DNA from 4 places in the Pseudomonas multiresinivorans genome. Region 2 is predicted to be linked to each of the others. Evidence: predicted binding sites of a transcription regulator. Region 2 holds the regulator's gene; each other region holds the start of a gene.

Region 1 (7,446 bases), 960 kb from region 2:
GCGCCGTCCTTCTTGCCTTTGCCGCGGGGAGTACGCACCGCGTCGTAAATGAATGCTTCGGTCATGGCGTTCTCTCTTAGAGTTGTCGTCACGCAGGCGTGGCGTGTCGGCCTACCTTAGCGGCGTATCGGCACGGAGCAATGACCGCAGCGCTCAGCGAAATTGACCGCCACGCTCAGCGACCGACCGGAGGCGATCAGGCCGAAGGCTCTGGAAAGGGGTTGTCGGCGAGAGCGGACGAGCGGTCGAAAAGCTGAACCGCGTTGTCACGCCCCAGTCATATAGAGGGAATATGCCTGAAGCTGCATCACTTGCTGCAAGATGGTCTAAGCCCGCGCGGCACTAGGCTTAGACTCCGTTGTGCAGTGAATAAAAAGCGTGCAGATGATGCGAAAAGTGCCGTTGCCGGGTTTTGCCGGCTCGGCTCGAGAAACCAGAAGCCAAGGCATGCGCGCCACTACCAACAGGCCGTGGGTGGCCGTGCCAAGAACAAGAAAGGCGGAAGGACATCATGGACAAACAATCGAGAAAATGGCGTCAGGCAAGCCTGATCGTCTTCGCAACCACCGTTGTTCTGATCATTCCCAATCTGAGTCGTCTGGTCGGCTAGGGCCAACACCCGGCTTCCCCGCCGCTGCGTACCGCGTGCCGCCATCCGCGAGCCACGGTCAACGCAGCGCGGGAGCCACCCACCCTCCTTCATCGCCTGCGCGTCTGCTATGGTTCCGCGGCTCACTCGCCCATCGGAACCCGCCATGCGCCCACTGCTGCTGACGCTGCTCCTGCTCTGCCCCACCGCTTTCGCCGCGACGCTCACCCTGGAACTGCCCGATGGCAAGCACAGCCTGACCAGTGAGCAATTGCTGGCCGAACCCCAGGCGCAGGACATCGAGATTCCCGCCGACGTTTCCTACAACCGCACCATGCATTACCGCGCGGTGCCACTGGCCGCGCTGCTCAAAGGCGTGAAGCCCGGCGATCACCTGCAGGCGGTGGCGCTCGATGGATTCGCCGCCGAGCTGCCAGCCGCGCCGCTGCTGGAGAGCAAAGGCTCACGTGCCTGGCTGGCGATCGAGGAAGCCGATAAGCCCTGGCCGAGGCTGGGCGACGGCAAGCCATCCGCCGGGCCGTTCTACCTGGTGTGGAGCGACCCCAAGGCCGCCGGCATCGGCCCGGAGCAGTGGCCGTTCCAGGTTGCCAGCTTCCGCCTCTTGAAGCCCCTGGCGGAGCGTTTTCCGGCATTTGTGCCAGCCAGGAACGCACCGAAGAGCGTGCAGGACGGCTTTGCCCAGTTTCAGAAGAACTGCCTGGCCTGCCATCGCCTCAATGGCGCCGGGGATTCGCAGTTCGGTCCGGACCTGAACCTCCCGCACAACCCTACCGAATACTTCGCCGCGGGCTATCTCAAGCAGTACATCCGCGACCCGCAGAGCCTGCGGCACTGGCCGGAGGCACGGATGAAAGGGTTTGCGGCGGAGGTGATCAGCGACAAGGAGCTGGATGAGATCGTTGCCTACCTGAAGCACATGGCGGGGCGGAAGGTGAAGGTTGGCGGCTAGAAGCCGGGGCTCTTTGTAGGGCGCATAACGCGCCAGCGTTATCCGCCTTATCGATATCGGCGCATAACCTGTTCCAGGTTATGCGCCCTACCGTACTGAATCGTCTGGCGGGACGGAACGTTAACGCCTGGGGCTGATCGGCAAGGCCTGCGTAGCGGCTGTTCGCGAGCAAGCTCGCTCCTACACCCCTGCACCGATGCATCCCTGTAGGAGCGAGCTTGCTCGCGAACCCGCCCGTCAGCGAAACGTCAGTGCCAGTAATCCCCCGGCGGCGCCGGCAGCTCGCCGAGCAACTGGCGCAACCCCGCGCCCCACTGCCCGCGAATCCCCTCGAAATACGCATCGCCTTCCTGGATGCGGTATCCCGCCGGGACCTCCAGGCTGCCCTCGCGATACACCAGCAGGTCCAGCGGCATGCCCACTGACAGGTTGCTGCGGATGGTCGAGTCGAAGCTGATCAGCGCGCAGCGCAGCGCCTGCTCCAGCGGCGTCGCGTAGCTCATGGCGCGGTCGATGATTGGCTTGCCGTACTTGCTTTCGCCGATCTGGAAGTAAGGCGTGTCGCGGCAGGACTCGATGAAGTTGCCCTGCGGGTAAACATTGAACAGGCGCGGCACCTCGGTGCCGATCTGCCCGCCAACGAGAAACGAACTGCCCAGGTCGACGCCCTGGTTCTGCCCGATGTTCTCGTCGTGGTCGACCACCTCGCGAAGCGTCGACCCCACCAGCCGCGCTGCTTCGAACAGGTTCTCGACGTTCCCCAGGTTCGGCTCTTCGCTGCCCATGCGCTGCCGCAGCACGCTGATCACCGACTGCGAGGTAGCCAGGTTGCCAGCGCTCTGCACCACGATCAGGCGCTCGCCGGGCGTGCCGAAGATGTGCAGCTTGCGGAACACGGCGATGTTGTCGACGCCGGCGTTGGTGCGCGAATCGGAAACGAAGACCAGGCCCTGGGCGAGGTTCATGGCGACGCAATAGGTCATGACGTTCTCATGGCAGGTTCAGGGAGCGGGAGGCTGGCACCGATCTTAAGCCGGTGCCCGGCCTTTAGCCACGCCTGCTCATTGCTGCATCTGCTGGGCCTGCTGCAGGTGCCCCGGCGCCACCGTGACGCGGGCATGCATCTGCTCGCCGCCGCCGCCCCGGCGCATGCCGCGCACCGGGCAGGCGTCGAGGTAGTCCAGGCCCACCGCCAGTTTCAGGTGGCGTTCGGGGCGGTCCAGCACGTTGGTCACGTCGAAGCTGTACCAGGCGTCGTCCAGCCAGGCTTCGGCCCAGGCGTGGCTGGCAAGGTGCTCTTCGCTGTCGGTGTAGAGGTAGCCGGAAACGTAGCGCGCCGGCACGCTCAGGTAGCGCAGGCAGGCGAGAAAGGCGTGGGCGTGGTCCTGGCAGACGCCCTGCCCGGCCGCAAAGGCTTCGGCGGCGGTGCTGTCCACCTGGGTCGAGCCGGGCACATAGGCGATGCGCTCGTTCAGCGCCTGCATCAGGCGGATCATCGACTTGCGGTCGCGGCGCTCGGCGCACTGGGCGCGGGCAAACTCCTGCAGCGCACCGTCGGCCAGGGTCAGGCGAGTGCTGCGCAGAAACGGCAGCGGCGACAGGTGATCGTGCTCGCACTCGTTCTCCACGTCGATTTCGACGTTGCCGTGGGCGGCGATGGCAATGGCCTCGTGGGGCTCGTCGAGGGTCAGCACATGGAGGATGTTGCCGTAGGCATCGCGCTGCGGGTGCGCCGGGCGCGGCAGGTGCAGTTGCCAGTCCAGGACGTGCTGGCGTTCGCTCTCCTGCGGGGTCAGGCGCAGGTACTGGATGCTCGCGCGCACCTGGTCTTCGTAGCGGTAGGTGGTGTCGTGGCGGATGGAGAGTTTCATGCGGCCTCCAGGTACGAACTGTGAATGGCGATGGCGAGCTGGCGCACCAGCCCGATGTGGTCGGTGATCCAGGTGTGCAGGCCGGCGCCCAGCACCTCGTCGATGCCGGTGTAGCGCACCCGCGCTTCCAGTTCGGCGGCCATGCGCTGGGCCGGGCGGCCGTTGGCGCCGGGCAGGCTGGCTAGGATCTGGCGCAGCTCCTCGGCACAGGCCAGCAGCGAGCGCGGGACGTCCTCGCGCAGCAGCAGGAGTTCGGCGATGTTCCGTGCGTTCAGCGCATCGCGATAAAGCTCGGTGTAGCCCTCGAAGGCCGAGAGCGCGCGTAGCAATGCCGTCCACTGGTAGTAACCACGGGCGGAACCTTCGGCAGGCCCGGCGCTGTGTTCGCCCAGCACCTGATGCCGCGCATCGAGCAGGCGCAAGGTGTTGTCGGCGCGTTCGATGTAGGTGCCCAGGCGGATGAAGTGGAAGGCGTCGTTGCGCATGCTGGTGCCGAAGGTCGCGCCGCGGAACAGGTGCGAGCGGTCCTTCACCCATTCGCAGAAATGGCTGATGCCGTAGCGCAGCAGGCCCTGGTGGGCGATATCGCGCATCTCCAGCCAGGTGGCGTTGATGTTTTCCCACATGTCGGTGGTGATACGCCCGCGCACCGCATGCGCTCCGGCACGGGCGGCGCCGAAGCAGGAATAGATGCTGGTGGGGTTCTGGGCATCCAGGGCGAAGAAGTTCAGCAGGCGCTCGGCGTGCAGTTCGCCATGGCGGGCGAGATAGGCGTCGAGATTGCCGGTGATCAGCAGCGGCATGGCCAGTTCTTCCAGGCCATCGCCGCGACCATCCTGGGGCATCAGCGACAACGAGTAGGACACGTCGAGCATGCGCGCGAGGTTCTCGGCGCGCTCCAGGTAGCGCGACATCCAGTACAGATCGGAAGCGGTTCTGCTGAGCATGGTGTCAGTCCTCCACCACCCAGGTGTCCTTGGTACCGCCACCTTGTGACGAATTCACCACCAGCGAGCCTTCGCGCAGCGCCACGCGGGTCAATCCGCCAGGCACCAGGCGCACGTTGTCCGGCGCCGACAGAACGAAGGGCCGCAGGTCGATGTGGCGCGGGGCGATGCCGTTTTCGACGAAGGTCGGGCAGGTCGACAGGCTCAGCGTCGGCTGCGCGATGTAGGCCTCGGGTCGCGCCATCAGCCGCGCGCGGAAGGCTTCGATTTCCGCCGTGGTAGCCGCCGGCCCGACCAGCATGCCGTAACCGCCGGAGCCCTGGGCTTCCTTCACCACCAGTTCGGGGAGGTGCGCCAGCACGTGGGACAAGTCCTGCGGGCGGCGGCACTGCCAGGTCGGCACGTTGTGCAGGATCGGTTCCTGGTCGAGGTAGAAGCGGATCATCTCCGGCACGTAGGGGTAGACGGACTTGTCGTCGGCCACGCCGGTGCCGATGGCGTTGGCCAGGACCACGTTGCCGGCGCGATAGGCGGCCAGCAGGCCGGGCACGCCGAGCATGGAATCGGGATTGAAGGCCAGCGGGTCGATGAAATCGTCGTCGATACGCCGGTAGATCACGTCTACCTGCTGTGGCCCGGCGGTGGTGCGCATATAGACGCGCTCGTCGCGGACGAACAGGTCGGCGCCCTCCACCAGCTCCACACCCATCTCGCGGGCAAGGAAGGCGTGCTCGAAATAAGCGCTGTTGAAGCGTCCCGGCGTCAGCACCACCACGCTGGGGTTATCCAGCGGGCTGGAGTTGCGCAGGGTGTCCAGCAGCAGGTTCGGGTAGTGGTCGATGGGAGCGATGCGCTGGGCGGAGAACAGCTCGGGGAACAGCCGCATCATCATCTTGCGGTTTTCCAGCATGTAGGAGACGCCGCTGGGAGTGCGCAGGTTGTCCTCGAGCACGTAGTAGGCGCCGTTGCCGTCGCGCACCAAGTCGATGCCGGCGATGTGCGCATAGACATTGCCGGGCACGTCCAGGCCCTGCATAGCCAGCTGGTACTGATCGTTGGCCAGCACCTGTTCGGGCGGGATCAGGCCTTCCTTGAGGATTCGCTGGTCGTGGTAGAGGTCAGCGAGGAACAGGTTGAGCGCCTGCACGCGCTGGATGCAGCCGGCCTCGATGATCTTCCACTCGCTGGCGGGAATGCTCCGCGGGATGGTGTCGAAGGGGATCAGGCGCTCAGTGCCCTGGTCGTCGCCATAGAGCGTGAAGGTGATGCCCGCGCGATAGAACAGCAGGTCGGCTTCGCGGCGGCGCTGTTGCAGATGCTCGCCGGGCATGTCCGCCAGCCAGCGGGCGAACTCAGTGTAGTGCGGTCGGCAGGCGCCAGCGGCGTCATGCATTTCGTCATAGAACACCCGAGCCATCTTCTACTCCTTGTTGCCGCTCGTCCTCGGCTACGAAGGCCATCGCAAGGCCCGTGCCAGAGGTCGATTTCCTGTTGGTTCAATGACTTGCAAAGGCTGCCCGGACGCCACGCACCAGCACGGTGCGCTTTTCCCGGCTGGCCATCGCGGCCCGCCCCGTTTGGAGCCGCAAGCGCCATGCGGCGGGCCTTTGCGGGGTGCCGGAGGCTTTCTTGTCAGCCTCTGGGGCCGGAACTACGCTGCAAGAGCGTGCCCATTCGCTATGGACATGCAGCGGTCAACGGAGGTGCCATTTTTCTGCGCGCTGGTTCCGCAGTGGCTCCCACAACGAAGAACAACAGGAGTCCGTCCATGTCATCCGTGCAATTGTCCTTAGTGAAAGCCGCGGCACTGGCCTTTGCCGGCGTCAGCCTGCTTTCCAACGCCTCGTTGCAGGCGGCTGAAGCACTCAAGCAGCTCGGCAACCCCGAAGGGGCGCTGGATATCATTGCCTGGCCCGGCTACATCGAGCGTGGCGAGAGCGACAAGAACTACGACTGGGTCAGCCAGTTCGAGAAGGACAGCGGCTGCAAGGTCAACGTGAAGACCGCCGCCACTTCCGACGAAATGGTCAGCCTGATGGCCAAGGGTGGCTACGACCTCGTCACCGCGTCCGGCGATGCCTCGCTGCGGCTGGTCTACGGCAAGCGCGTGCAGCCGATCAACATCGCCCTGGTGCCCAACTGGAAGAACGTCGACAAGCGCCTGCAGGACGCGCCCTGGCACACGGTGGATGGCAAGCACTACGGCACGCCGTACCAGTGGGGCCCGAACGTCCTGATGTACAACACCAAGGTCTTCCCCAAGGCACCCGACAGCTGGAGCGTGGTGTTCACCGAGCAGAAGCTGCCCGACGGCAAGAGCAACAAGGGTCGCGTGCAGGCCTATGACGGGCCGATCTACATCGCCGATGCGGCGCTCTACCTGAAGACCACCCAGCCCGCGCTGGGCATCCAGGACCCCTACGAACTCAACGAGGAACAGTACGCCGCCGCCCTCAAGCTGCTGCGCGAACAGCAGAAGCTGATCCACCGCTACTGGCACGACGCGACAGTGCAGATGAGCGACTTCAAGAACGAAGGCGTGGCCGCTTCCGGATCCTGGCCCTACCAGGTGAACGCGCTGCAGGGCGAGAAGCAGCCGATCTCCTCGACCATTCCCACCGAGGGTGTCACCGGCTGGGCCGACACCACCATGATGCACGTGGACGCCAAGCACCCGGTGTGCGCCTACAAGTGGCTGAACTGGTCGCTGGAACCCAAGGTGCAGGGTGACGTCGCCGCCTGGTTCGGCTCGGTGCCCGCCTCGCCCGACGGCTGCACCGGCAGCCAGTTGCTGGGCGCCCAGGGCTGCGCCACCAACGGCTACGACCAGTTCGATCGCATCGCCTTCTGGAAAACCCCGCAGGCCAAGTGCGCCCAGGGGCAGTGCGTGCCGTATAGCCGCTGGACGCAGGACTACATTGCGATCATGGGGGGAAGGTGATGCTGTACTCCGCGCCGGAAAGCCCCTCTCCCCAGCCCTCTCCCTGAAGGGAGAGGGAGCCATCCGAGCGGGAGCTGAAAACAGAGTCAGCCGGATACTTCGGTGTCCCAGTGAGCGATGAGTTGGCC
Region 2 (7,446 bases):
CTTCGAACAGAAGCCGGCGCCGGACAAGCAGATCACCCAGGCTTACGGCCTGACGATCCAGTACTTCGTCACCCAGAACCGCGTCGTGCTGATCGACCAGGCCAAGGTGATCCAGGAAGGCAACACCTTCGAAGGCGAGAAGATCGTCTACGACACCCAGCGCCAGATCGTCAACGCAGGCCGCGCCACCGGCTCCCAGGTGACCACGCCGCGCCCGCGTATCGACATGGTCATCCAGCCCAAGAAAAAGCAGGATCAAGCGCAGTAATGGCTACGCTAACCGCCCAGCACCTCGCCAAGAGCTACAAGAGCCGGCAAGTCGTCCGCGACGTCAGCATGAGCATCGAGAGCGGGCAGATCGTCGGCCTGCTCGGCCCCAACGGAGCGGGCAAGACCACCTGCTTCTACATGATCGTCGGCCTGGTTCGCGCCGATCAGGGTGTCGTGCGCATCGACGAGCAGGACGTCACCCACCTGCCCATGCACGGCCGCGCGCGCGCCGGCATCGGCTACCTGCCGCAGGAAGCCTCGATCTTCCGCAAGCTGTCGGTGGCGGACAACATCGGTGCGATCCTCGAAACCCGCAGCGACCTCGATCGTGCCGGCCGCCAGGAAGCCCTGGAGGGCCTGCTCGAGGAGTTCCACATCCACCACATCCGCGACAACCTCGGCATGAGCCTCTCCGGCGGTGAGCGTCGCCGCGTGGAAATCGCCCGCGCCCTGGCCAGCTCGCCGAAGTTCATCCTGCTGGATGAACCCTTCGCCGGCGTCGACCCGATCTCCGTGGGCGACATCAAGCAGATCATCCATCACCTCAAGGCCAAGGGCATCGGTGTGCTGATCACCGACCACAACGTCCGCGAGACCCTGGATATCTGCGAGACGGCGTACATCGTCAACGACGGTCAGTTGATCGCCGAAGGCAGCGCCGAGAGCATCCTCGCCAACGACCTGGTGAAGGAAGTCTACCTGGGCCACGAGTTCCGCCTCTAAGGCCCTGCGCCGCGCCCTGCCTGGGCGCGGCCACCCCGCCTCTCCCTCCTCGCGCGGCCGGTTCGTCGGCCGCTCCGCGACGTATTCGGCTGCCCCATCCACCCCGGCGCAACCGGGTTGTAACGAAAGGTCGACAGCCCCTAGGCAAAGCGTCCAAACTCAGGCATATAATTTGCTTCCTCGCGGCGCCCCGGCGTCCGTAGTCGTGGATATGGCGCGCTTTGCGCCAGCGAACAAGGTGCCTAGTTCCAGCCATGAAACCATCGCTAGTCCTCAAGATGGGCCAGCAGCTGACGATGACCCCGCAGCTGCAACAGGCCATCCGACTGCTCCAGCTCTCCACGCTGGACCTCCAACAGGAAATCCAGGAAGCCCTGGAGTCCAACCCGATGCTGGAGCGCCAGGAAGAAGGCGAGGACTACGACAACAGCGATCCCATGGCCGACGGCGCCGAATCGGGCGCCAACGGCACCAGCAACAACTCCCAGGACAACTTCCAGGAAAGCACCACGCCCAACGCCGACAGCCTCGACGAGGACCAGTGGGCCGAGCGCATCCCCAACGAGTTGCCCGTCGACACCGCCTGGGAAGACATCTACCAGACCAGCGCCAGCAGCCTGCCCAGCAACGATGACGACGAGTGGGACTTCACTTCCCGCACCTCCGCTGGCGAAAGCCTGCAGAGCCATCTGCTGTGGCAACTGAACCTGGCGCCGATGTCCGACACCGATCGCCTGGTCGCCCTGAGCATCATCGACGGCATCAACGACGACGGTTATCTCGAAGAATCCCTGGAGGACATCCTCGCCTCCATCGACCCTGAACTGGGCCTGGAGATGGACGAAGTGGAAGTCGTCCTGCGCCGTGTGCAGCAGCTCGAACCCGCCGGCGTCGGCGCGCGCAACCTGCGCGAGTGCCTGCTCCTGCAATTGCGCCAGCTGCCCACCAAGACCTACCTGCTGGCCGAGGCCATCCGCCTGGTCAACGACCACCTGGACCTGCTCGGCAGCCGCGACTACAGCCAGCTGATGCGACGCATGAAGCTCAAGGAAGACGAGCTGCGCGAGACCATCGAGCTGATCCAGTCGCTGCACCCGCGCCCCGGTTCGCAGATCGAATCCGGCGAAGCCGAATACGTGGTTCCGGATGTCATCGTGCGCAAGCACAACGAGCGCTGGCTGGTGGAGCTGAACCAGGAAGCGGTACCGCGCCTGCGCGTGAACTCGCAGTATGCGGGCCTGGTGCGCCGCGCCGACTCCAGCGCCGACAACACCTTCATGCGCAACCAGTTGCAGGAAGCACGCTGGTTCATCAAGAGCCTGCAGAGCCGCAACGAGACCCTGATGAAGGTGGCGACCCAGATTGTCGAGCACCAGCGCGGCTTCCTCGAGTACGGCGAAGAGGCGATGAAACCGCTGGTCCTGCATGACATCGCCGAAGCGGTGGGCATGCACGAATCGACCATCTCACGCGTCACCACGCAGAAGTTCATGCACACGCCGCGTGGCATCTTCGAGCTGAAGTATTTCTTCTCCAGCCACGTCAGCACCTCCGAGGGCGGCGAGTGCTCGTCCACCGCGATCCGCGCGATCATCAAGAAACTGGTCGCGGCGGAAAGTCCGAAAAAGCCATTGAGTGACAGCAAGATCGCTGGTTTACTGGAAGCACAGGGCATTCAAGTGGCACGTCGTACCGTCGCCAAGTACCGGGAGTCCCTAGGAATCTCTCCCTCGAGCGAGCGCAAGCGGCTGGTGTGACGTTGATCCACGCCAAGGTGTTCCGGCGGCAGGCCCCATAACCTGCCACTTACACACGGGCAACAAGGAGAAAGCGGTATGCAAGTCAACATCAGTGGACATCAACTGGATGTGACCGACGCCCTGCGCGACTATGTCGGCGAGAAACTTGGCCGACTGGAGCGCCACTTCGACAAGATCACCAATGTTCAGGTCATCATGGAGGTCGAGAAGCTGAAGCAGAAAATTGAAGCCACCCTCCACATCGCCGGGGGCGAAGTGGTGGCCTGTGCGGAACATGAAGACATGTACGCGGCCATCGACCTGCTCACCGACAAGCTCGACCGCCAACTGATCAAGCACAAGGAAAAATACCTCGAACGCCAGCAAGGTGTTGGCGTCCGTTAACCCCTCCCTATGATCCGACTTGAGCAAATCCTGACCCCCGGCCGTTCCCTCGTGAACGTGCCGGGCGGCAGCAAGAAACGTGTCCTCGAACAAATCGCCAACCTGGTGGCTCGCGAGCTGCCGGGTTTCGATTCCCAAGACATCTTCGACAGCCTGGTGGCCCGGGAACGCCTGGGTTCCACCGGCTTCGGCAATGGCATCGCCATTCCGCACTGCCGCCTCCCCGGCTGCCAGTCACCGATCAGCGCCATCCTGCACCTGGATCACCCGGTAGATTTCGACGCCCTCGACGGCGCGCCGGTCGATCTGGTGTTCGTGCTGCTGGTGCCCGAAGCCGCCACCGAGGAGCACCTGGAACTGCTGCGGCAGATTGCCTCCATGCTCGACCGCTCCGACGTCCGCGACCGCCTGCGTCACGCCGCCAACGGCGAGGACCTGTACCGGATCGTCGTGGACTTCCAGAACAACGGGCACTGATCATGCGCCTGATCATCATCAGTGGGAGGTCCGGCTCGGGCAAGAGCACCGCGCTCAACGTACTCGAGGACAACGGCTTCTACTGCATCGACAACCTGCCGGCCAGCCTCCTCCCGGACCTGGCCCAGCGCGCGCTGCTGCACACCGAGCTGCTGCACCCGCAGGTCGCCGTCTCCATCGACGCGCGCAATCTGCCCAGCCAGCTGCAGCGTTTCCCCGAGCTGCTGCAGGAAGCTCGCGACAAGCACATCCAGTGCGACGTGCTGTACCTCGATGCCGATGATGAAACGCTGCTCAAGCGCTTCTCCGAGACCCGCCGGCGCCATCCGCTGACCACCGACAGCCGCTCGCTGGCCGAAGCCATCGCCGACGAGACACACCTGCTGGCACCGATCGCCGACCTGGCGGATCTCAAGCTCAACACCACCAATCTCAACCTGTACCAGCTGCGCGACGTACTCAAGCTGCGCCTGCTGAACAAGCCCGAACTGGGCACCGCCTTCCTGGTCGAATCCTTCGGCTTCAAGCGCGGCATGCCGGTGGACGCGGACCTGGTGTTCGACGTGCGCTGCCTGCCCAATCCCTACTGGAAACCGGAGCTGCGCGAGCACACCGGGCTGGAAGTAGAAGTTCAGGAATACCTGGCGGCACAACCGGATGTCGAGGAGATGTACCAGGACATCCTCGCCTACCTGAACAAGTGGCTGCCGCGCTTTGCCGCGAGCAACCGGGCCTATGTGACCATCGCCATCGGCTGCACCGGTGGCCAGCATCGCTCGACCTATATTGCCGAGCGCATCGGTCAGGCCCTCAAGGAAACCCTCACCAACGTACAGATTCGCCACCGCGACCTGAGCTAAGCAGCGACAGACAACAAAAGGACAGCCCCTCGCGATGCCCGCCCTCGAAATCACCATCATCAACAAGCTTGGCCTGCACGCCCGTGCGGCGGCCAAATTCGTCGGCGTGGCGGGACGTTATCCCTGCCAGGTTCGCGTAGGGCGCAATCCGGAAAGTACGGTAGACGGCAAGAGCATCATGGCGGTGATGATGCTCGCTGCCGGCAAGGGCACCAATCTGCACCTCGCTGCCGAAGGCGAGCAGGAAGACGAGGCGCTCAAGGCGCTGGTCGAACTGATCAACAACTACTTCGACGAAGGCGAGTGACGCGCCGGGCCTTCGATCAGCCCAGCGACGTATCCAGCACCATCATCAGACAGAAGCCGATGATCAGCCCCTGGGTGGCCTGCGCCGCATGGCCGCGCCGCTGTGATTCGGGGATGATCTCGCGCACCACCACGTAGAGCATCGCTCCCGCTGCCGCGGCCAGCCCCCAGGGCAGGAACATCCGCGAGATGCCGATCAACCAGGCGCAGAGTACCGCGAACAGCGGCTCGACCAGCCCGGACGCCGCGCCCGCCAATGCCGCCTTGCCGCGTGACACGCCCGCCCCGGCCAGCACCAGCGCAATCGCCAACCCTTCTGGCACGTCCTGCAGCGCGATGCCCAGCGCAAGACCGCTGGCGCCTTGCACTTCTCCCCCGGCGGCGACTCCGACGGCCATTCCTTCGGGAATGTTGTGCAAGACGATGGCAGCAACGAACAGCAGGATGCGCGCGGGCACCTTTCCATCAGCGACGCCCTGGATATTGGCCTGCGCGTCCTCGAGTACTCGGCCGAACACCGCGAGACCGAAGGCCCCCAGCGCCAGGCCGAGGCTCACCAGCACCGAGGCCAGCCAGGTGGCCCGGCCCGAGGCTTCAGCCGCCTCCAGCGCGGGAAGCAGTAGCGAGAATGCGGTGGCCGCCAGCATCACGCCGGCGCCGAAGCCGAGCATGGCGTCAGCGATTCGCGCCGGCATGCTGCGCACCAGCAGCACGGGCAGCGCGCCCAGGGCGGTGCCGAGCGCGCAGAGCATGCCGCCATGCAAGGCCAGGTACATCGGCGCAGACAGCGACAATCGCGCCAACAGCATCAGGTGCTGGACTACCAGCAGACCGCCGCCGAGGACAATGATCAGTCCCAGCAACCAACGCAAATTGCGTCCTCCGCTTTCACGCAGGCTCTGCACGATCAGACGCATGGGACGGCCTTCGGTTTCATCCTTGTCCCCGCGCCTGCCGCGCCTCGCGGTAACGTCGGAGTACCTCCGGCCAGGCGACGACGTTGTAAAACGCGGCAATGTATTCCGGTCGGCGATTCTGATAGCGCAGGTAGTAAGCGTGCTCCCAGACGTCCAGCCCGAGGATCGGCAAGTTGTCCTGCATCAGCGGGCTGTCCTGATTGCCAGTGCTTCCGACCACCAGCCTGCCCTGCGGATCGACGCTCAGCCACGCCCAGCCGCTGCCAAAGCGAGTCAGCGCGGCCTTGGTGAACGCCTGGCAGAAGGCCTCGTAGCCGCCCAGTTGTGCGTCGATGGCCCGGCCCAGTTCCTCCTGCGGATAACCACCACCATCCGGCGCCATCACGGTCCAGAACAACGAGTGGTTGGCGTGGCCTCCGCCGTTGTTGATCACTGGCCCGCGCAGTGCCTCGGGCAGGCGGTCGAGTTTCTGCAGCAACGTTTCCACCGGAATCTCGGCGAACTCCGTGCCTTCCAGCGTGGCGTTCAGGTTGTTGATGTAGGTCTGGTGGTGCTTGCTGTGGTGGATTTCCATGGTCTGCGCATCGATGTGCGGTTCCAGGGCATCGTAGGCATAGGGCAAGGCGGGCAGGACGTGAGGCATCTTCGAACCTTCTTCGGTGGTAGCGCATCGACTCAGTGATAACGCATCGATTGAACGGCGGTGAACAGCCCCGGGCGCAACTCGACCGCGCCTTGACGGCGCAGCAGGCGCTGGGTGCGCGGATAGGTACCGTGCTCGCCGATGAAGTTGAGCAGTTCGACGTAGGTGCGGCGGCTGTGCTGCACCGCGGCCGCGCGCAGATCCAAGCATTTGCGCAGGTCTTCGCCCAGCACCAGCAGGCGCTCGTGGCAGGCGCACAGGTACTCGGCGGTTTCCTCGGGCTGGCCCAGTTGCAGGTGCAGGTCGCCGAGGTTGTGGTGGGAGATGACAAACGCCATCACGGCTTCCTCCGGGTCGTGCCAGCGGTCCAGCAGGACCTGGGCCAGCGCCAGCGCATGGAGGTAGTGCTCACGGGCATCGATCAACTCGTTGCGAATGAAGCAGCGGTTACCCAATTCGATGGTGCGTTGCCAATGGCGCATGCCAGGTTCCTCCAGCGGGTGGGGCGGACTCAGAGTCCGCCGGCGGTGAGCTTCTCGGGATTGAGCAGTTGCTCAAGGCGGGCGCGGTCCAGGTCAGTGTTTTCAAGCGCGACATCGATGATCGGCCGGCCCTCGCGGTAAGCCTGCTTGGCGATCTCCGCGGCCTTCTGGTAGCCGATGATCGGGTTCAGCGCGGTGACCAGGATCGGATTGCGCGACAGCGCCTCGCGCAGGCTCGCCTCGTTGACCTTGAAGCTGGCGATGGCCTTGTCCGCCAGCAGACGGCTGACGTTGGCCAGCAGGTGGATGCTGTGCAGCAGGTTGTCGGCGATCACCGGCAGCATCACGTTGAGCTCGAAGTTGCCCGACTGCCCGGCAATGGCGATGGTGGTGTCGTTGCCCATGACCTGGGCGGCAACCATGGCAGTGGCTTCCGGGATCACCGGGTTGACCTTGCCCGGCATGATCGAGGAACCCGGCTGCAGCGCCTCCAGTTCGATCTCGGCAAGGCCGGCCAGCGGGCCGGAGTTCATCCAGCGCAGGTCATTGGCGATCTTCATCAGCGCCACCGCCAGCGCCTTGAGCTGGCCGGAGGTGGCCACGGCAATATCCTGGGCGCCGATC
Region 3 (7,446 bases), 1.2 Mb from region 2:
GCGGCTGGTTGGCGGTGTCGACCTTCAGGTCGGTGATCACGCCATTGACGATACTGCCGTTGCCGTTGACGCCATAACCCTGCAGGCGGTTGCCCGAGCCATCGACGATGTAACCGCTGGCGTCGGTATTGAAGGTGCCGTTGCGGGTATAGACGCGGCTGCCGTTGTCGCTGGTCATGAAGAAGCCGTTGCCGCTCACCGCCAGGTCCAGGCTGCGCCCGGTAGTGCTCAGGTTGCCCTGGGTGAACTGCTGCGAGACGGACTGGGTGACCACGCCGTTACCCACGGCGATGCGGCCGGTGCCGAGCATCGAGGAGGCATAGAGGTCGGCGAACTCGGTGCGCGACGACTTGAAGCCGGTGGTGCCGACGTTGGCGATGTTGTTGCCGGTGACGTTCAGGTCCATCGACGCGGCGTTGAGTCCACTCAGGGCGGTGTTGAAAGACATGTGTTGCTCCTGTGCCGAAACGCGGCGTTATTTTCCGATGGTCTGAATGCTGGAGGCGGAAACGGCGCCGATGCCCGCCAGGTTCAGGGTCATTTCCCCGCCGTTCTGGCCCAGCGTGACGCTGTTGACCGTGGCCGGCAGGTAAGTGGTCAGGGCGGTGCTGGTGCCGTCCAGGGTCGCGGTGGCCTTGACGGTGTAGGAACCGGCATCCACCAGCTCGCCGCTGTCGTCCTTGCCATCCCAGGTGAAGTCGATGTTGCCGGCCTTCTGGCTGCCCATGTCGACGGTACGCACCAGGTCGCCGGAGTCGTCGTAGATCTTCAGCGTCACGCCATCGCCTTTGGACGGCATCACCAGCGAACCCTTGACGCCAGCGGACGGGTCGTCGACCTGCACCTTGCTGGAGTTGACGATCACCGAGCGGCCGACCAGCGACGAGGCCTGCAGGGCCTGCGAGGACTGGAACGAGGAGTAGAAGGTGCCCAGGGTAGTGTCGAGGTTCTGCATGCTCTCCAGGCTGCTGAACTGCGCCAGCTGGGAGACGAACTCGGTGTTGTCCTGCGGGTCCAGCGGGTTCTGGTTGTTCAGCTGGGTGACCAGCAGTTGCAGGAACGAATCCTTGCCCAGCGCACTGGTGCCGGTCTCGGTGGTGGACGACGAGTTCTTGGACCCTGCGTTCAGCGAAGACAGGATCGAGCTCGTGCTGTTGTCGGTATTGATGCTCATGGGGCGTCCTCTGCGCTTACTGACCCAGGGTCAGGACCTTCTGCATCATCTGCTTGGCGGTGTTCATCATTTCCGCGTTGCTCTGGAAGGAACGGCTGGCGGAGATCATGTCGGCCATCTCCTGCACCACGTTCACGTTCGGGTAGTAGACGTAGCCGTCCTTGTCGGCAGCCGGGTGGTTCGGCTCGTAGCGCGGCACCAGCGGGCTCTGGTCCTCGACTACGCCCAGCACCTGCACGCCGGAGCCCGCCTGGTCGGTCTCGCCGAACAGCGAACCCTGGTCGCTGCCGCCCTGCGCCTGGTTGAGCATCGCCGAGAACACCGGATGGCGGGCACGGTAGGTCTGGTCGATGCTCGAGGACACGCTCTCGGCGTTGGCAAGGTTCGAAGCGGTGGTGTTCAGGCGGGTGGTCTGGGCACTCATGCCGGTACCGGCGATGTTGAAGACACTGGCGAGGGACATGATTACTCTCCGCGCAGGGCGTTCATCAGCCCTTTGAACTTGCTGTTGAGGAAGGTGAAGGAGGCCTGGAACTGCACGGAGTTCTCCGCATAGTTGGCCTGCTCGATCTGCGCATCCACGGTGTTCTGGTCGATCGAGGGCTGGTTCGGAATGCGGTACTTCAACGATTCGTCACCCATGGCCAGGCCATCCGCCTCGATGTGGCGAGCGTTGGTCAGGGCGGTGCTGAAGGTGCCGTTCTTCAGCTTGTCGGACTGCGCCGCGAGCACCGAGGCGAAGTCCAGGTCACGCGCCTTGTAGTTGGGCGTGTCGGCGTTAGCCAGGTTGTTGGCCAGCACTTCAGCGCGCTGGGAGCGGAAGCTCAGTGCTTGCTGGTGGATGCCGAGGGCTTTGTCGAAGCTGATGCTCATGGTCGCGAACCTGTTTGCCGGTGTGGGCTTGCCAACACTTAAGCAAGGTGCGTGCCAAACATCTATTTCCTTGATATTCAATGGCTTGAGCAGCCATCAAGGGCGGCAAGGAGCGGCAAAAGGCGGCAAAGCGGCAACCGATTTCCTTGCCGCCCGCCTCCCGCCGTTGCCGCTCGACGCATCACGCGGCAACAAGCCGGCTCACTCCAGCGAAAGGTTCCTACGCTTGCGCCAACGCCAGGAACGCACTCGGCAACCGCGCCTGCCGCCGATCCTTCAGGCAATACAGGTACTCGTCGATCAGGCTCGCGCCCTTGATCTCCAGTACGCACAACTGGGGGTTATCCGGCACTTCCTGGCGGGCGATGATGCTCACGCCCAGGTTGCGGATCACCGCCTCGCGAATCGATTCACGGCTGCCAATTTCCAGCACCGAGGCGGGTACCACTCCGGCCTGCTGCAACATCGCCTCGGTCAGTTGGCGGGTGGTCGAACCCGCCTCGCGCATCAGCAGGCAGTGCTGGCGCAGGTCCCCCAGGTTCACCGACTGCATCGCCGCCAGCGGATGGCTGCGGTGCACTGCCAGCACCAGCGGATCGCTGCCCAGCACCACGCGGGTCAGGCGCGCGTCATCCACCTGTTGCGAAGAGGCGGCCAGGTCGACCCGGCATTCGATGAGCGATTCGAGCACCTGCTGGGAATTGCCGATCTCCACCGACACCTCGATCTGCGGGAAGCGCTCGCGGAAGTCCTTGATCAGCCCGAGCACATAATAAGGAGAGGTGGCGCCGATCCGCAGGGCGCCCTGCATCTGCCCGCAGTTGCGCAGATAGAACTCGATGTCGGCTTCCTGCTGCAGCAGCGCCTCGACCATCGGCAACAGGCGCGCGCCCTCGTCGCTCAGGGTCAGGCGCCGGCCGCCGCGATAGAACAGCTCCACCGCGTACTGGCTTTCCAGGTTGCGGATCTGGGTGGTCACGGTCGGCTGGCTGAGGCCGAGCTTCTTCGCCGCCTGGGTGATGCTGCCCAGCCTGGCAACCCGGTAGAACGCTTTTAGCTCTGCACTGAGCATGGGTGTGACCCGCTCCTCGAAAAATCTGCCAATAATTTTCCTGCACGCTGTCAGAAAATAGGCGCCAGCCCAGTGACGACGCGGCCTGCAGCCAGGCGACAAAACAACCAAAAAGGTCAATGTACCTGACCTGTATCACTGGCAACACCTGTTGGCGCTGGACAGCCCGGAGTTGAGCGACTTTCATTGCCCTTGGAAAAATCCCACCTGGAAACCGAAGGCGGCCTCACAAGGGTGCGCCCAAGGAGCAATTGATGAAGTACAAAGTCACCATGGTTTTCGGCACCCGTCCGGAAGCCATCAAGATGGCCCCCCTCGCCCGCGTCCTTCGCCGTACCCCGGAAATCGAACTGCGCATCTGCTCCACCGGCCAGCATCGCGAGATGCTACAGCAAGTGCTGAACTCCTTCGAACTGGAGGTCGACGAAGACCTCGACGTCATGACCCAGGGCCAGACCCTGAACAGCCTGTCCCTGCAGATGATGGGCAAGCTGGATGACAGCTACGACCGCCACCGCCCGGACATCGTGCTGGTGCACGGCGATACCACCACCAGCTTCATCGCCGCCCTCACCGCCTTCAACCGGCAGATTCCGGTAGGCCACGTCGAGGCCGGCCTGCGCACCGGCAACATCCACCAGCCGTGGCCGGAAGAGGCCAACCGCCGCCTCACCGCGGTGATCGCCGACCTGCACTTCCCGCCGACCAAGGCCTCGCGCGACAACCTCCTGCGCGAAGGGGTGAACATCGACCAGATCGAGGTCACCGGCAACACCGTGATCGACGCCCTGCTGTGGATGCGTGAACACCTGCACGAGACCGACTGGAAACCCGCCGCCGACTCGCCGCTGGCCAGGTTCACCGGCGACCGCCGCGTGGTGCTGATCACCGGCCACCGCCGGGAGAACTTCGGCAAGGGTTTCGAGCGCATCTGCCAGGCCCTGGCGGAGCTGGCCCAGCGCTTCCCCGACGTCGACTTCGTCTACCCGGTACACCTCAACCCGCAGGTGCAGAACGCCGTCTACGGCCTGCTCTCGGACAAGCCGAACATCCACCTGATCGCCCCGCAGGACTACCAGAACTTCGTCTGGCTGATGGACCGCGCCTACATCATCCTCACCGACTCGGGCGGCATCCAGGAAGAAGCCCCGGCGCTGGGCAAACCGCTGCTGGTGCTGCGCCGCGTCACCGAGCGCCCCGCCGTACTCGAAGGCGGCACCGTAGTGCTGGTGGGTACCAACACCGGCCGCATCGTCAGCGAAGCCAGCCACCTGCTGCGCGACGAGGAAGTCTACGAACAGATGAGCCGGGTCTTCAGCCCCTATGGGGATGGCCACGCCAGCGAGAAGATCGTCGCCCGGCTGCTGTCCTGGTTCGGTGAATCACGCACGCCAAGCGAGTTCGAATGAGCCTCGAACTGGTCGATATCCTCACCTACGTTCTGTATGCCCTGAAGTACCTGGCGATCATCCTGGCCGCGCTGATGTTCCTGCTCGGCCTGGATGACCTGTTCATCGACCTGGTGTACTGGGGCCGTGTGCTGGTGCGGCGCTTCCGCATCTACAACCGCTTCGACCGGGCCGACGAGGAACGCCTCTTCGCCGCCGCGGAGAAACCCCTGGCGATCATGGTGCCCGCCTGGAACGAGGTCGGCGTGGTCGGCGAAATGGCGCGCCTGGCGGCCTCGACGCTGGACTACGAGAACTACCAGATCTTCGTCGGCACCTACCCCAACGATCCGCAGACCCAGGCAGACGTGGATGCCGTCTGCCTGCACTACCCCAACGTGCACAAGGTGGTCTGCGCGCGCCCCGGCCCCACCAGCAAGGCCGACTGCCTGAACAACATCATCGACGCCATCCTGCGCTTCGAGGCCGATGCGAAGATCGAGTTCGCCGGCTTCATCCTGCACGACGCCGAAGACGTGATCTCGCCGCTGGAACTGCGCCTGTTCAACTACCTGCTGCCGGCCAAGGACCTGATCCAGATCCCGGTCTACCCCTACGCCCCGGAATGGACCGGCTTCACCGCCGGCCACTATGTCGACGAGTTCGCCGAGAACCACGGCAAGGATGTGCCGGTGCGCGAGGCGCTGACCGGCCAGGTGCCCAGCGCCGGCGTCGGTACCTGCTTCAGCCGCCGCGCCATTGCCGCACTGCTGGAAGACGGCGATGGCATTGCCTTCGATGTGCAGAGTCTCACCGAGGACTACGACATCGGCTTCCGCCTCAAGCAGAAGGGCATGAAGTGCATCTTCGCCCGCTACTCCATCACCGACCCGCAGCTGGCGCTGAAAAGCACCTGGGTGCCAGGCATGGACCGGCGCTTCTCCCAGGTCATCTGCGTGCGCGAGCACTTCCCGCGCACCTGGCAGCACGCCATCCGCCAGAAGTCCCGGTGGATCACCGGGATCGTCTTCCAGGGCACGCGCAACCTGGGCTGGAGCAGCAAGGGCATGCTCAACTACTTCCTCTGGCGCGACCGCCGGGGGCTGATCGCCTACCTGCTGAGCTTCCTGGTCAACCTGCTGTTCCTGGTGCTGATCACCATGTGGCTGATCACCACCCTGTCGCCCAACGCCTGGCGCTTCCCCTCGATCCTCGAAGGCAGCCAGTTGCTGGTGGTGCTGCTGTTCCTCAACGGCCTGATGCTGCTCAACCGGCTGTTCCAGCGCTTCTGGTTCGTCACCCGTTTCTACGGCATCTTCGAAGGCCTGCTGTCAGCGCCGCGGATGATGTGGAGCAACTTCGTCAACTTCTTCGCCAACCTGCGCGCACTCAAGCAGGTGATGGAAATGGGCGACTCGCGCCGCGTGGCGTGGGACAAGACCACCCACGAGTTCCCCGCCCTCGCCGGCCCGCAGCGCACACCGCTGGGCCAGCGCCTGAAGGAAAAGGGCCTGATCACCGAGGAGCAGCTGCAATCGGCGCTCACCAGCCCGGTGCGCCGGCGCCTGGGCCGCGAGCTGCTGCTGCGCGAGCTGATCACCAGCACGCAACTGGTGGAAACCCTGGCCGAGGAACTGGGCGAGGAATGGGCACCGCTCAACCCCTTCGCCCTCGATGCGAAGTTGATCGAAGCATTGCCGCGCAAGCTGGCGCTGCGCTATGCCGTGCTGCCGGTAGCCCTGGAGGGCGACACTCTGGTGCTGGCCAGCGAACAGCAGATCAGCCAGGTATCCCTCGGCGCCATCAGCCGCCAGCTCAAACGTCCGGTGCGCGGGCGTCTGGCTCCCCAGGGGCGCGTCACTCTCGGCCTGCGCCACTGGTATGGCGGGCGCCACCAGAGCGACGAAACCCGCGCCATCGTCGACGCGCTCCGTCAGCGCAACGGCGATGAAACCCTGATGGAGCGCCTCTGTGGACATGTGGTGATGTTCGGCACCCTGCTGCAGGTCCGCGGGATGGTCCCGCCGAGCCTGTTCAACCAGGCCCTGATCGATTTCGACCCCGAGCAGGACTCCCTCGGCGAACATCTGATCAAGCGCGGCATCATCACCCAGCAGGTGCTCGAAGAAGCACTCGAGGAACAGGCCAGCGAACATCACGAGGCCTATCGCATTGCCCGGGAGGCCGTGTGAAACCGCAACAAACCCTGCTTTACGGCCTGATCCTGGCGAGCATCGCCGCTCCGCTGGCGCAGGCCGCCGACGACCAGCTCAGCGAATTCCAGCGCTTCCGCAGCTTCCCCTACCTGGACAAGGGCTACAAGGAAGCGAAGAAGAACAACTGGGCGGAAGTCGAACGCCTGATGCGCCACCTGCTCGACCGCGTACCCAACAACACCGAAGCGCGTTCCCTGCTGATCCAGTCCCTGGCCAAGCAGCAGCGCTATGCCGATGCGGAAAAGGAAGCCCAGGCCCTGGCCGGCACCGATGCCGGCGCCGAGGCACTGACCAACCTGCGCCTGGACCTGATCGAGAACGGCCCGCCGCCCGAAGTGCAGGTCAATCAGTGGCTGGCCCATGCCGATGCCAACGAGCGTGTGCGCCTGTGGCAGGCCTACAGCCTCAAGCTCGGCCAGACCCAGGGCGCGGCCAAGGCGCTGGAATGGCTCGGCACCTTGCCGCCGGGCAGTGACGGCCGTGTACTGCGCGAAGCGCGGGCGAACTGGGCCGAACAGCTGCGTGACTGGGATACCACCATCGCCCAGCTGGCGCCGCTGGCCGCCGCCCACCAGCTCTCCGCCGTGGACTGGAACCGGCTGGCCAACGCCTATGCCCAGCGCCTGGACGAAAAGCCGCTGGAGCAACTGATCCAGCAGGCCCCGGATGCGGAGTCGGCACGCAAGGCCCGGCTGGCGATCATCGACCGCGCCATCGCCGTCA
Region 4 (7,446 bases), 1.0 Mb from region 2:
CGCCCAGGGCCTTCAGGTAATCCGCCAGAGACTTGGCCGGCGGCCGCTCGGGAGCGTTGCGGGCGAGCAGGGCGAACACCGCCAGAGTGGCCAGCAGCGGGATCAGCGCGAAGCCGAAGACGTTCTGCCAGCCGAAGGCGGCAGCGATGGCCGGGGCGAACAGGGCCGTCAGCACCGTGCCGGAGTTTCCCGCGCCGGCGATGCCCATGGCCTTGCCCTGGTGCTGCGGCGGATACCACTGCGAGGCCAGTGGCAGCGCCACGGCGAAGGAGGCGCCGGCCATGCCCAGCAGCACGCCGAGGATCATCGCCTGCTCCAGGCTGTGGATGCCCAGCCGCCAGGCGCCGAACAGCGCGCAGATGACGATCACCTGGCCGAGGATGCCCGCGGCCTTGGGTGACCAGCGATCGGCCAGCAGGCCCATCAGGAAGCGCAGGACGGCGCCGGAGAGGATCGGCGTGGCGACCATCAGCGCGCGCTGTTGGGTGGTCAGTTGCAGGTCGGTGGCGATCTGCACGGCCAGCGGGCCGAGGACGTACCAGACCATGAAGCTCAGGTCGAAATACAGGAAGGCGGCGAAGAGGGTCGGCGCATGGCCGGCTTTCCAGAAACTCGTGTTCATCGAACACCTCATCAGCAACGGTTGAGGGCTCCGGTCAGGCGCTCACATGGCAGCCGCCGGGCTCGGGAAAAGTCCTGCTGAGCCCCTGCGCCGGGGCAAACGAAAAAGGCGTCGCTCCACCCACCGCAAGCTGCGGGTGTGGATGCGACGCCTTTGTCGTAGGTTGGGTAATCGCCGTTGACTACCGCCGCCCTTGACTGAGCAAGGTGCGGGCCAAGGTGAAAGAGCCTCGGCGGATCAGGGCGATGCCGGATGAGGTGGGATCAGCAATGATCCATCGTGGGGCGTTCCGATGGATGGCGCGCGCCATGCTGGAGCGTCAGGCGATCCAGTTGACGTTGGGGAAGGTGTCGCGGAATGCCGTCGGTATCTCCACGACCTTGCCGATCTTGTAGTCGAAGAACACGAAGCCGGACTTGGCCATCGCCACCAGGGTGCCGTCGGCCGGGCGGGTGATGCGGAAGATGATGTCGCCGCCGTACTTGTTGAAGTCCATGACGCCGACCTCGAACAGCAGCTGGTCGCGGGCGTGGGCTTCGGCGCGGTAGGTGGTGGCGAGGTCGGTGACGATGATGCCGGTCTCGCGGATGCCGTAGTCGAACAGGAAGCGCGCGCGGGCCTCGGAGATCATCGAGATCATCGAGTCGTTGCCCAGGTGGTTGGCGCCGTTGATGTCGGTGACGCGGACGGTGAGTTTGGTGCTGTAGATGAACAGTGCTTCGGGGAATTCCAGTTTCAGGCGGGCCATGGCGATCTCGGTGACAAGGCGGCGGGTAGTGCGGATGTGCCGCGCATTCTACGCGCAGTCCGCCGCTCCCGCGCCTCATCAGGCCACTGAATGGCCGGTCAGCGATGCGCCATGTTCAGGTGGAAGACGGTCACCCGCGCACCCTCGCTGCTGTTGCCGTAGTTGTCGTTGATATAGGCGCCGGCCTTGAAGTAGAGCAGCTGCTTGGACCAGGTGGTGCTGAGGATCTTGCGGTAGTAGTTGGCGCGGCCGTCGGAGGTTTCCACGCGAATGGCCAGGTTGCCCACCGAGGTGACGCGCAGGCTGTAGTTGAAGGTCTGATCCAGCGCGATGTTGTCGATCAGCGGGACATTGATGCTGGCCTTGTCGTCGGGGTGGTTGCGTACCAGGGCTTCGAGTCGCCCGCTCTCCAGGGTTGGCAGATAGTGATACTGCAGCTTGACCAGTGGCTCGCCATCACCGGTATAGGGCGAACGGCTGTGGATCTGGCCGATGATGATCTTGTTCTTCGATGGTACCTGCTGGACGCTCATGGTCACGCGCAGCTCGTTGTCGCCCTGGTTGTAGAACCAGTTGGCGACTTCGCCGGCGGTGGTTGTCTCGCGCAGTTCACTGCGGGGATAGACGCTGTCGGAGGTGTGCGAGCCAGTGACGGGCACCCAGAACACCAGCTGGCTGCCGTCTCTCTTGAAATAGCGGCTCTGGTAGCCTCTGGCGATCTGCTCGGTGGTGACTTCGGTGGGGCGTGGGTCGGTGGGAACGCTGAGGTTCCAGGTGCTGAGGTCGATCATGGGCTTGCCCTTGCTGAGCCGCGCTTGCGGCGAGGTCGGGTGGGCGCCGAGGTGCCTAGCCGGCGGCGGCCACTGCGATGCGTCATCGAACCCTGCCGATGACGCTCCGGGGGCCCGGCCTTGACGCCGGGCGGGCGCAGCATAGGACGTTGCCGGGAGGGCAGGGGCCAGCTTGGCGGCTGGCGAAATGATCGCGCCTTGCCGCCGCTGGCAGTTGGCCGGTCCTATCTCTTTGATGTCAGTGTCCGAGCATCTCGTGCATCGCGATGATCTGTTCCGCCACCTGCGAAAGCTTCTGCTGGCGGCCCATGGCCTGGCGGCGCATCAGGGTGTAGGCCTCCTCCTCGGCGCAGCCTTTCATTTTCATCAGCAGGCCCTTGGCCAGTTCGATGCGCTTTCGCTCCGCCAGTTGCTGCTCGCGGGCCTGCAGTTGGGCGCGCAGGGCCTGGTCGCTCTCGAAGCGGGCCATGGCGACATCGAGGATCGGTTGCAGGCGCTGGGCCTGGATGCCCTCGACTATGTAGGCGCTGACCCCGGAGCGAATGGCCTGGCGCATCACCTGCGGGTCGTGCTCGTCGGTGAACATGACGATGGGGCGTGGCTGGTCGCGGCTGACCAGCACCACCTGCTCCATCACGTCGCGACCGGGGGATTCGGTGTCGATGAGGATCACATCGGGGCGCAGGGCTTCCACTCGCTGCGCGAGGTCGACGGTGAGGCCGGATTCGTCGATCACCTCGAAGCCGCACTCCACCAGCGCAGCCTTGAGGCGCCCGACCTTCTTCGGGGTGTCGTTGATCAGCAGGACGCGCAGCATGCTCAACCTCGTTCCGCCAGGGCATTCAGCTCGAAGCTGCGGGCATAGCCGGCCGGATCGCTGCCATCCCAGAGGCGACCGTCGATCAGCGTAGAGGTGCGCATTTCGCCGTCCGGCACGCTGACGCCCAAGGCGCTGGCGGCTTCGCGGTACAGCGCGAACTGTTGGACCTGACGAGCGATGCCGAGGTAGTCGACGTCCTCGCGCAACAGGCCCCAGCGGCGGAACTGGGTCATGAACCACAATCCGTCGGAGAGCCAGGGGACGTTCGCCTGCCCGTCGTTGAAGAAGCGCAGCGGGTGCGCGTCCTGCCAGGCGTGGCCGAGGCCGTCCTGGTAGCGGCCGAGCAGGCGCGGTTCGATGCTGGCGAGCGGGGCGTCGACATAGTCCTCGCTGCTGATCAGCCGGGCGGCGCTGCGCAGGTTGTCCTGGCTGGCTTCGATGAAGCGGCTGGCATCAAGAAGGCTCATCACCAGGGCGCGGACCGTGTTGGGGTATTGCTCGACGAAGGCGCGGGTGGTGCCCAGGACTTTTTCCGGGTGGTCGGGCCAGATCTGTTGGCTGGTGGCGAGGGTGAAACCCATGCCTTCGTCCACCGCCAGTGCGCCCCAGGGGCCGCCGGCGCAGAAGCCGTCGATGCGCCCGGCCCTGAGGTGCTCGACCATCTGCGCTGGCGGCACCACCAGGCTGCGCACGTCCTGCAGCGGATGAATGCCGTGGGCGGCCAGCCAGTAGTAGAGCCACATCGCGTGCGTGCCCGTGGGGAAGGTGTGGGCGAGGGTGAGTTGCGCACCGTTCTGGCGCACATGGCTTTGCAGTGCTTCAGCAGAGGTCACGCCGTCGCGCATCAAGGGGGCGGAAAGGTTGATCGACTGGCCGTTCTGGCACAGGCCCATGAGCACGGCCATGTCCGTGGCCGGGGCGCCGCCCAGGCCCAGTTGCAGGTCGTAGATCAGGCCGTAGAGGCTTTGCGCCGCATCGAGCGCGCCGCTCAGCAGGCGGTCGCGCAGGCCGGCCCAGGAGCTTTGGCGTTGCAGGTTCAAGGTCAGGCCGTAGGGCTGGCCGAAGCCCTGGGTCGCGGCCACCACCAGGGAGGCGGAATCGGTGAGGGCCATGAAGCCCAGGTTGAGCGCGGCCTTCTCCGGGGCATCGGAGCCGGCCACCCAGGCCAGGTTGCCCGGCAGTGCGCTGGTACTGTCGATCATCTCCACCTCTGAACGCGCGCTCATGCACTCTTAATACGAAAAGGCGCCGCTCCACCGGCCTTCGAGGGGCGGTGGCAGCGACGCCATTGTCGGAGGGCGACCCGCCGTTGGATCACCGTTTGCGAAAGCGGAGCAAGGGCTGTGCCAGGGGATTGGCAGAAAAAAGAAGCCCCGCCATGGAGAGCGGGGCGCAGAGGAAGGGAGCGCACCTCTGGAGGGTTCCACAAGGGCACCTGGGCACGGAAATCGGCAGGAGCCTGTTGTCCACCTTAGACCTCGAGGCCCGGGGCGCAACCGGTCAATAAGTATTAGGCCCATCGTTAGGGTAGGGCTGCAGGCGTCTATTTCGCGTCCTGCAAAAGAAAAGCCCCGCACTAGGCGGGGCTTTTCGTCACGCTGGGATCACTCAGACCTGAACGGCCGGGATCTTCGCGTTGGCTGCAGCTTCGCGGAACTCGGCGATCTGGTCGAAGCTCAGGTAGCGGTAGATATCGGCAGACATGCTGTCGATGTCCTTCGCGTAGGCCATGTACTCCTCGACGGTCGGCAGCTTGCCGATGATCGAAGCGACAGCGGCCAGCTCGGCGGATGCCAGGAACACGTCGGTGGCATCGCCCAGACGGTTCGGGAAGTTACGGGTCGAAGTGGAGACCACGGTCGAACCGGTCTGTACGCGAGCCTGGTTACCCATGCACAGCGAGCAGCCCGGCATTTCCATGCGCGCGCCAGCCTTGCCGTAGATGCCGTAGTAGCCTTCCTCGGTCAGCTGGTGGGCGTCCATCTTGGTCGGCGGAGCCAGCCACAGACGGGTCGGAATGCCACCCTTGACCTTGTCCAGCAGTTTGCCGGCAGCGCGGAAGTGACCGATGTTGGTCATGCAGGAACCGATGAAGACTTCATCGATCTTGCGGCCTTCGACGCTGGACAGCAGGCGAGCGTCGTCCGGGTCGTTCGGAGCGCAGAGTACCGGCTCCTTGACGTCGGCCAGGTCGATCTCGATGACCGCGGCGTACTCGGCGTCCTTGTCGGCTTCCAGCAGTTGCGGGTTGGCCAGCCAGGCTTCCATCGCTTGCGCGCGGCGCTCCAGGGTGCGGGCGTCGCCGTAGCCTTCGCCGATCATCCAGCGCAGCAGGGTGATGTTGGACTTCAGGTACTCGGCGATGGCCTCTTCCGGCAGCTTGATGGTGCAACCGGCAGCCGAACGCTCGGCGGAGGCGTCGGACAGCTCGAAGGCTTGCTCGACGGTCAGGTCGTTCAGACCTTCGATCTCGAGGATGCGGCCGGAGAAGATGTTCTTCTTGCCCTTCTTCTCGACGGTCAGCAGGCCGGCCTGGATCGCGTAGTAGGGGATCGCATGGACCAGGTCACGCAGGGTGATGCCCGGTTGCAGCTGGCCCTTGAAACGCACCAGAACCGATTCCGGCATGTCCAGCGGCATGACGCCGGTGGCAGCGGCGAAGGCCACCAGGCCGGAACCGGCCGGGAAGCTGATGCCGATCGGGAAGCGGGTGTGCGAGTCGCCGCCGGTGCCGACGGTGTCAGGCAGCAGCATGCGGTTCAGCCAGCTGTGGATGATGCCGTCGCCCGGACGCAGGGAGACACCGCCGCGGGTCATGATGAAGTCCGGCAGGGTGTGGTGGGTCTTGACGTCGATCGGCTTCGGATAGGCAGCGGTGTGGCAGAAGGACTGCATCACCAGGTCGGCGGAGAAGCCCAGGCAAGCCAGGTCTTTCAGCTCGTCGCGGGTCATCGGGCCGGTGGTGTCCTGGGAACCGACGGTGGTCATCTTCGGTTCGCAGTAGGTGCCCGGACGTACGCCCTGGCCTTCGGCCAGACCGCAGGCGCGGCCAACCATCTTCTGGGCGAGGGTGAAGCCCTTGCCGCTGTCGGCCGGCGCTTCCGGCTTCTTGAACAGGTCGGACGGGGCCAGGCCCAGCTCGGCACGGGCCTTCTCGGTCAGGCCACGGCCAACGATCAGCGGGATACGGCCGCCGGCGCGGACTTCGTCCAGCAGAACCGGGGTCTTCAGCTCGAAGGTGGTGACCACTTCGCCGCTGTCATGACGCACGACCTTGCCTTCGTAAGGGTATACGTCGATGACGTCGCCCATGGCCAGGTTGGTGCAGTCGAACTCGATCGGCAGGGCGCCGGCGTCTTCCATGGTGTTGTAGAAGATCGGGGCGATCTTGGTGCCGAAGCAGAAGCCGCCAGCGCGCTTGTTCGGAACGTAGGGGATGTCGTCGCCGAAGAACCACAGCACCGAGTTGGTGGCGGACTTGCGGGACGAACCGGTGCCGACCACGTCACCGACGTAGGCAACCGGGAAGCCCTTGGCCTTCACGGCTTCGATTTGCTTCAGCGGACCGACGGAGCCCGGCTGGACCGGCTCGATGCCGTCGCGGGCCATTTTCAGCATGGCCAGGGCGTGCAGCGGGATGTCGGGGCGCGACCAGGCGTCCGGAGCGGGGGACAGGTCGTCGGTGTTGGTTTCGCCGGGGACCTTGAACACGGTCAGGGTCAGCTTCTCGGCGACAGCCGGACGGGCCTTGAACCACTCGCCATCAGCCCAGGACTGCAGCACGGCCTTGGCGGCAGCGTTGCCTTTCTTGGCGCGCTCGGCGACGTCGTGGAAGGCGTCGAACATCAGCAGGGTGTGCTTCAGTTGCGCGGCGGCGACTTCGGCCAGCTCGGCGTTGTCCAGCAGCTCGACCATGGTGGCGATGTTGTAGCCGCCCTGCATGGTGCCCAGCAGCTCGAGGGCGCGGGCTTTGTCCAGCAGCGGGGAAGTGGCTTCACCCTTGGCGACGGCGGACAGGAAACCGGCCTTGACGTAGGCGGCTTCGTCCACGCCCGGCGGTACGCGGTTGGTGATCAGGTCGAGGAGAAATTCTTCTTCGCCGGCCGGCGGGTTCTTCAGGAGTTCGACCAGACCTGCGGTCTGTTCGGCGTTCAGCGGCTGGGGCACGACGCCCTGGGCGGCACGCTCTTCTACGTGTTTGCGATAGGCTTCAAGCACAGTATTTCCCTCATCAGTGGTCCCGGAGGACGCGTATCCAGGAGACCCCTCCGATCCATTCGTCAGGCATGGTGGACGGTAATCCACTGACCTACGACGGCACCGGCGATCTCCGGGCAGAAGCTGTTTTCAAAGTTTTACGCCGGTGGGGCCTGGGACGTGAGGGACTGGGCGCTTGAGGGAGGCGCCCAGACCGCGCGGCTGCCGGAATCTGTGCTTCGTGACGCTTTGAAAACAGCTTCTTTCG

The links. The regulator sigma-54, encoded in region 2, starts transcription at its own class of promoters, with help from an activator protein. The targets are predictions, from matches to a motif close to ANTGGCATNNANNTTGCTNT.
Region 1: a site for sigma-54 is predicted at 5,836-5,855, ahead of G4G71_RS22825 (circularly permuted type 2 ATP-grasp protein). Genes of this name have one in related genera too.
Region 3: a site for sigma-54 is predicted at 2,087-2,106, ahead of flgB (flagellar basal body rod protein FlgB). Genes of this name have one in related genera too.
Region 4: a site for sigma-54 is predicted at 4,313-4,332, ahead of G4G71_RS22545 (CmpA/NrtA family ABC transporter substrate-binding protein). Genes of this name have one in related genera too.

What each region holds. Positions count from the first base shown of each region.
Region 1 covers NZ_CP048833.1:4,981,947-4,989,392, forward strand. The annotation lists gene G4G71_RS22800 (acetyl-CoA C-acetyltransferase) at 1-65, opposite strand, end outside; gene G4G71_RS22805 (cytochrome c) at 756-1,559, shown strand; gene G4G71_RS22810 (proteasome-type protease) at 1,808-2,542, opposite strand; gene G4G71_RS22815 (transglutaminase family protein) at 2,621-3,430, opposite strand; gene G4G71_RS22820 (alpha-E domain-containing protein) at 3,427-4,377, opposite strand; gene G4G71_RS22825 (circularly permuted type 2 ATP-grasp protein) at 4,382-5,794, opposite strand; gene ydcS (putative ABC transporter substrate-binding protein YdcS) at 6,146-7,318, shown strand.
Region 2 covers NZ_CP048833.1:5,940,724-5,948,169, forward strand. The annotation lists gene lptA (lipopolysaccharide transport periplasmic protein LptA) at 1-268, shown strand, start outside; gene lptB (LPS export ABC transporter ATP-binding protein) at 268-993, shown strand; gene G4G71_RS27140 (RNA polymerase factor sigma-54) at 1,248-2,750, shown strand; gene hpf (ribosome hibernation-promoting factor, HPF/YfiA family) at 2,829-3,137, shown strand; gene ptsN (PTS IIA-like nitrogen regulatory protein PtsN) at 3,147-3,614, shown strand; gene rapZ (RNase adapter RapZ) at 3,617-4,474, shown strand; gene G4G71_RS27160 (HPr family phosphocarrier protein) at 4,509-4,781, shown strand; gene G4G71_RS27165 (ZIP family metal transporter) at 4,798-5,691, opposite strand; gene G4G71_RS27170 (superoxide dismutase) at 5,714-6,340, opposite strand; gene G4G71_RS27175 (hypothetical protein) at 6,373-6,822, opposite strand; gene fumC (class II fumarate hydratase FumC) at 6,852-7,446, opposite strand, start outside.
Region 3 covers NZ_CP048833.1:4,719,228-4,726,673, forward strand. The annotation lists gene flgE (flagellar hook protein FlgE) at 1-448, opposite strand, end outside; gene flgD (flagellar hook assembly protein FlgD) at 476-1,174, opposite strand; gene flgC (flagellar basal body rod protein FlgC) at 1,191-1,637, opposite strand; gene flgB (flagellar basal body rod protein FlgB) at 1,640-2,047, opposite strand; gene G4G71_RS21470 (LysR family transcriptional regulator) at 2,268-3,119, opposite strand; gene wecB (non-hydrolyzing UDP-N-acetylglucosamine 2-epimerase) at 3,374-4,528, shown strand; gene nfrB (cyclic di-3',5'-guanylate-activated glycosyltransferase NfrB) at 4,525-6,699, shown strand; gene G4G71_RS21485 (NfrA family protein) at 6,696-7,446, shown strand, end outside.
Region 4 covers NZ_CP048833.1:4,919,825-4,927,270, reverse strand. The annotation lists gene G4G71_RS22565 (nitrate/nitrite transporter) at 1-622, opposite strand, end outside; gene G4G71_RS22560 (thioesterase family protein) at 942-1,370, opposite strand; gene G4G71_RS22555 (polysaccharide lyase family 7 protein) at 1,469-2,161, opposite strand; gene G4G71_RS22550 (ANTAR domain-containing response regulator) at 2,400-2,978, opposite strand; gene G4G71_RS22545 (CmpA/NrtA family ABC transporter substrate-binding protein) at 2,981-4,183, opposite strand; gene acnB (bifunctional aconitate hydratase 2/2-methylisocitrate dehydratase) at 4,590-7,199, opposite strand.